One region of the Staphylococcus sp. AC872 genome, then DNA from elsewhere that is predicted to be linked to it. Evidence: predicted binding sites of a transcription regulator. Region 1 holds the regulator's gene; the other holds the start of a gene.
The links. The regulator LexA, encoded in region 1, represses DNA repair genes until DNA is damaged. The targets are predictions, from matches to a motif close to CGAACATATGTTCG.
Positions count from the first base shown of each region.

Region 2: ACZ267_RS10930 (YolD-like family protein) is a predicted target of LexA. The motif match lies at 1,783-1,796, and genes of this name have one in related genera.

Region 1 covers NZ_CEEDKW010000002.1:186,058-189,499, reverse strand. Annotated here, with positions in the region: gene ACZ267_RS03795 (CAP domain-containing protein) at 1-914, shown strand, start outside; gene lexA (transcriptional repressor LexA) at 1,107-1,730, opposite strand; gene sosA (DNA damage-induced cell division inhibitor SosA) at 1,873-2,106, shown strand; gene ACZ267_RS03780 (DUF896 domain-containing protein) at 2,292-2,528, shown strand; gene tkt (transketolase) at 2,662-3,442, shown strand, end outside.
Region 2 covers NZ_CEEDKW010000008.1:11,145-14,586, reverse strand. Annotated here, with positions in the region: gene ACZ267_RS10940 (aldehyde dehydrogenase) at 1-557, shown strand, start outside; gene pglS (6-phosphogluconolactonase) at 601-1,629, opposite strand; gene ACZ267_RS10930 (YolD-like family protein) at 1,832-2,236, shown strand; gene ACZ267_RS10925 (hypothetical protein) at 2,311-2,481, opposite strand; gene ACZ267_RS10920 (C45 family autoproteolytic acyltransferase/hydolase) at 2,868-3,442, shown strand, end outside.

The sequences.
Region 1 (3,442 bases):
AACAGATAGATCATTGGGCATTTGGAGATTCTAATGAAGAAGATATAAGTTTGGATGTTCCGAATAAACAAGAATTTGCCATAAATAATATTCAAATGAATATGTCAAAAAAAGAAGTGGAAGATAAATTAGGTAAAGCACGACGCATCACTTCTAATGAATATGGCACACATTGGTATACGTATTACGATGATGATTATAACCAATTCGTTATGATTAGTTATATTAAAGATAGAGTAAACGGTATGTACACTAATCAAAACTTAATCTCTTCGCAATCTAAAATAAAATATGCGACCCCTAAAAATAAGGTGAGAGATCGTTTAGGTAAACCTATTGATGAAATGAAAAAAGGGAATAAGCGGTTTGAAATACAAAACGATGAATATGACGTCTTTCACAAAAAGCATATATATACTACTGTCTTCTATGATAAACATGAACAGAATGGTGTCACAGCGTTATATCAAGTAAGTGATGAAATGGAAAATAGACTTCAAGAGCAATATGGTGCACCTTCTAAATCCTTGGAAAAAAGCTTTGAATTACAAGATTTTGATATTGTTAATGCAGAGAGAAAACAAAGACAATTATCAACGTTAAGTTATTCTAAATCCATTTCTAATACTGCTAGAAAGCATAGCAAAGATATGGTGGAAAATAATTATTTTGATCATACAGATTTAAAGAGGAAATCACCATTTGATCGATTGAAAGCAGATCACCATGACTTTAATGCCGCAGGTGAGAATCTAGCCTATGGACAACAAAATAGTATATACGCTCACGAAGGACTAATGAATTCATTAGGGCACAGAAAAAATATACTAAATGATAGCTTCTCAACTTTAGGCGTCGGCGTTGATTTTAATGATCAACGACAACCATATTGGACCGAAAATTATACTGGTTAATCGTTTAAAACAATATATGTTGGGGTACTAATTAGTTGTAAGGAAGTAGATAGAATGTCAACTAAATCAAAACAACAACCTGATATCTTAGAAAAAGTAAAAGAAGTTTTGAACAAGAATCAAAATAAAAAGGATTAGGCATGATGCCTAATCCTTTTTATATATATAGGGGGTTATGAGGATAAAATATGATTACATTTCTCTATATAAACCGATTACTTTTCCAACTACAATAACATTTTCTAAATAAATTGGATCCATCGTACTATTTTCGGGTTGCAATCTATAACGGTTCTTTTCTTTATAAAATCTTTTAACTGTCGCTTCATCGTCTTCTGTCATCGCAACAATAATATCGCCATTTTCTGCGATTGTTTGACTACGAACGATAACTTTATCGCCATCAAGAATACCCGCTTCAATCATACTGTCTCCAACAACATTTAAAATAAAAATATCGCTATTATGTGTGGAAGTTAAATGTTCAGGCAATGGAAAATATTCTTCAATATTTTCAACAGCAGTAATTGGAATACCTGCAGTTACTTTACCGATTACAGGAACATGAATTGTTTCTTCCATACTAATATTATCATTTAATTGTTCGCTAACAATTTCAATTGCTCTAGGTTTAGTAGGGTCACGTTTAATATAGCCTTTTTCTTCTAATCTTGATAAGTGACCATGAACAGTTGAACTTGAAGCCAATCCTACTGCTTCACCAATTTCTCGAACACTTGGTGGATACCCTTTTGATTGAACAATCTGCTTAATGTAATCATATATTTCACTTTGTCTTTTCGTTAATTCTCTCATATATAGGCACTCCCTAGTTTTATTTAAGTTTATTATAGCATCTCTAATAGTAAATAACAAACGTTTGTTCGTTAAAGTGTTGACATGGAACATCTGTTCTGTTAAATTATAAATACAAACAAACGTTCTAGGAGTGAGATTCATGTTAACAAAACAAACAAAGACATTTTTAACATATATAGCAGTATTTTTAGTATCTTGCCTTATCTTTTTAGTATTCTTCTTAAGTGTTAATCAAAGCGCACATTCAGAACAAACGTACGAAATGACAGATCATGAAATTCATCAGAATGCTAACCAAAATGAACATCAAACACCTAATAATAACGGGAACAGCGAACATAAATCTGGGTCTATGTTCGCATTAGCCCACTAAACACTAAAATAGAATAAAAAAGTAAAAGTGAGCGTAACGATTTGGTTATGCTCATTTTTTTGTTATATTCTATGGAAGGTTTATAAACGCTATATTATTATAAGAATATAAAAATATATGATATAAGGTTAGAAATTAACTATGGATATAATTGAACAATAATTGATATGAAAGTAGGAATTTGAATGTCTAAAAATGATTTAAATATTGATAGAATTAATGAATTAGCTAAAAAGAAGAAAGAACAAGGTTTAACCAACGAAGAAGCCAAAGAGCAATCTAAGTTGAGAAAACAATATCTTGATTCATTTATAGAAGGGTTCAAAAAGCAATTAGAAAACACTAAAGTGATAGATCCAGAGGGTACTGATGTTACTCCTGAAAAATTAAAGAAAATTCAACAGAATAAGAAAGAAAAATAAGCGTGAAATTTTATCATTTTAGATTTATTTTAATAGAAAAACTGAGGGATTTTTCAGATTTTTCTTTATGAATTTATATTAAAATAAGTTATAATTAATTTGAGGTATTATTTGAAGAAGGGAAGAAAATATAATGTTTAATAAAGAAGATCAATTAGCAATCGATACGATTCGTGCTTTAAGTATCGATACAATAGAAAAAGCCAATTCAGGTCACCCTGGTTTACCAATGGGTGCAGCACCAATGGCATACACACTATGGACAAGACACCTAAATTTTAATCCCCAATCTAAAGATTATTTTAACAGAGATAGATTTGTATTATCTGCTGGACATGGTTCGGCGTTATTATATAGCTTATTACATGTATCTGGTAGCTTAGAAATGGATGAACTAAAACAATTTAGACAATGGGATTCTAAAACACCAGGTCATCCAGAATTCAGACATACTGATGGTGTAGAAGTAACAACGGGTCCACTAGGTCAAGGTTTTGCAATGTCTGTAGGTATGGCATTAGCAGAAAGTTATTTAGCAGGTAAATTTAATAAAGAAAATTACAATGTAGTTGATCATTATACGTATGTACTTGCGTCAGATGGCGACTTAATGGAAGGTATTTCACATGAGGCAGCTTCATTTGCCGGCCATAACCAATTAGACAAATTAATCGTTTTATATGATTCAAATGATATTTCATTAGATGGTGATTTAGACAAAGCATTTTCTGAAAAAACACAATCACGTTTTGAATCATATGGATGGAATTACATCTTAGTTAAAGATGGCAATGACTTAGAAGAAATAGATAACGCAATTAATAAAGCTAAATCTCAACAAGGACCAACTATTATTGAAGTTAAAACAGTCATTGGATTTGGATCTCCAAACAAATCAGGTACTAACGGTGTAC
Region 2 (3,442 bases), on a different contig from region 1:
CCATTCAATCTAGTCCTGATTATGGCAGAATTGTAAATCATAAGCATTTTAATCGCTTAAATGATTTACTACAACACCATAAAGAGAATGTCATTTTTGGTGGTCATAGTGATGAATCCGATTTATTCATCGAACCCACTATTATTGATGATATTCAAACTTCAGATTTAATTATGGAAGAAGAAATCTTTGGTCCATTATTACCAATCATCAGTTATGATCAATTTGATGAAGCTTTCGAAATAATCCAGTCTCGCCCTAAACCTTTGAGCCTTTATTTATTTAGTGAAGATGAAAATTCAACGCACCGTGTGCTTAACGAACTTGCCTTTGGTGGTGGTGCTATTAACGATACATTGATGCACCTAGCAAATCCTAATTTACCTTTTGGCGGTGTAGGTCTATCGGGTATCGGTAATTATCACGGCAAATACTCATTTGATACATTTTCTCATGATAAATCATATACTTTTAAATCGACACGCTTAGAGTCGAGCCTATTTTTCCCACCTTATAAAGGTAAATTTAAGTATATTAAAGCATTTTTCAAAAATTAAAAAAATAAATCCCTTAAGCAATATCGCTTAAGGGATTTATTTTTTAGAACATGACACAAACACCTTCTGGTGCCTGAGTTGATTGATCTTTTAACGTCAATGTGCCTTTTTCTTTATCTCTTTCAAATACCGTTAATTTAGATTGGCCTTCTTGATGTGCACAAACTAAGTAATCATCTGATTCTGTGATATTAAAATCTCGTGGGAATTCATCACCACTTTTGACAATATCAACCAATTCAAGTTTAGCCCCATTTTCTAAGACTTTGTAAATTGCAATGCTATCATGACCACGATTACTTACATATAAGAACTGTTGGTCATGCGATAAATGTACTGCTGCAAGTTTAGTTGCACCATCAAAATGTTCTGGAATTGTTAAATGACGTTCTAATTCTTTAAAACGACCATCTTCATATTTAGTCACGCTAACAATATTTGATAATTCATGTACGACATATGCATATTTTCCATTTTCATGAAATGCAATATGACGCGTACCATCAGCTGCATTAAATTCTGAAACAGCATGTTCTTTCAAACCATTTTCACTAAATGTGTATGACACAAGTCGATCTGTACCTAAATCAGCTGCTACTACATATTGACCATCTGGTGTCTCGTTTAAAAAATGCACATGAGGATGTTCTTGTCTTTCATGAGGTCCAAGTGGATAGTCATGCGCTAGCTCCTGAATCAATCTCTCTATTTCACCAGTAGTCGGATTTAATTGATAAATTCGAGCTAATCCTGCACCATAAATTGCTTCAAATAGAAACTCACCATTTGTTGATACTTGAACATAACATCCTGTTCCCTTTTGAGAAGCCAAACATTTATTGATTAATGTTAATTCGCCATTTTCTGCTATTCTAAAACTTGCGACACCACAATTGTCTCCTTCTTTTGTAATAGCATATAGAAAATGATTATTTCTTGTTACATACGTTGATGCTTCTAGTTGGTAACCAGTCGCCACTTCAACTATTTGCCCATTTTGTTCGTCTAAATCAAATTGATAAATCCCTTGTCCATTCTTCTTCGTATATGAACCAATATAACCTTTAGTCATTTCGTCAACGCCTCCTTATCACTTACCTCTATTCTATTAAATTTATATATATAAAGACAAACGTTTGGGTATGATTTTAGTTATAAACCTCTATACTTAAATTTTATATCTTGATAACCACACATGATTCTAGCGAAATACCACTTGCAAAACAGAACGTATGTTCGTATAATAAAAGTATAAATATTGAGGTGATTGAAAGATGATTAAGGATTTAAATAATAATCAGTTGGACTATCGAAATATTCCGCGCAACCAATTGAATAGAAATATTCCAAAAGGCCGTGGCATGGTTAAATGGGCACCATTTGCTACCTTACCTGAACAATTTGAAACGATTCATCAATATATCATCGATCAAAATAAGGTTGATCGTCCTGTGCTTTCCGACGATCAATTATCTGATTTGAATTTTCGTTTACATCAGTCCTTGCAGTTAAATCAACCAGTAGTCGTACAGTATTATGATGATGGATACTTTAAATCTATCGAACTTAATATTGAACGTATTGATGCTATAACTTTTGAAGTTGAAGGATATCCATCTCATTCTTCTGATAAATTCAAACTTTCTTTATTAGACATTGTACGTATTTCCCCTACTTAATTTCTTTTAAAGCAAATAAAAAAGCCACTGATGACGATTTCATCAGTGACGCTTTCATTAATTTAATCTTTAAATTAATTATTATTTTCGATATCTGAAACGATTTCTTTAGTTTTTCTTTCGATATCTTCAAAGTCTTTTTTGAAAATATAAGCAAATGCAACTACACCTACACCTACAACAACTGTAGTGATAGCTACTAAACTAAATACAAATTTAAATAAACCTTTAATAAAGTTCCACATTAAAATTCACCTCTATATTTTATATGCATATCTACAATACATTATGATAGCATATTTATCGTTATCAATAAATACATACCCTTTTTACTATTTTTATAAGCTCACTTTATAAAAATTTTTATGATAAGATGTAACTATAAAAAAGACGACTGATTTATTCATCAGCCGTCAGTGCAATATTATAATTATTTGTGCCACCAATTATAAATTGCGCCTTTTATATAATCATATTTACTACGCATGATATCACCCCAAAATAAATTATTTCTCAATGCTATCAGTAACTAATTACAATTTTATTATATATATAATTACATAAAATAACAATTAATGTAACATTAACATTATATTACAAAGTGTAAATTTTGAATAAGGAGTACTTTCATATGCAAAACGTTCAATCTGAAATTATGTGCTATAGAGGTTCACATTATGATTTAGGTATACACACTGCCAAATGGTTAAAACAAACTGACCTCTTAAAAAACAGAGAAAAAGAATGGAAAAAGCGAATTCCTAGATTTGATATAGATGTTAACGAAACACATTCTATTTTTCAAACGTATGCACCTAAAATTTGGGAAGAACTCATGGGTATGCAAGATGTATTAAAGTTACCAACACGTCAAATGATTTTAAACTTTGCACATTATCGTTTTACTGATTTAAAAGAAAGTGGTTGTACCGTATTTAACGGAACCAATTATTTAGTAAGAAATTATGATTATCATCCTGCTACTTACGATGGCAGATATTTATTATATCAACCTAATGATGGCGGATTAGCACAAATTGGTCCAACATCAAGAGTAACTGGACGAATGGACGGAATGAACGAAGCTGGTTTAGTAATGGCTTATAATTTTATGCATCGTAAAAAGCCAGCAAATGGATTTGTATGTTATATGGTAGGTAGATTAATATTAGAACTCTGTAAAAATGTCGACGAAGCGATTCAACT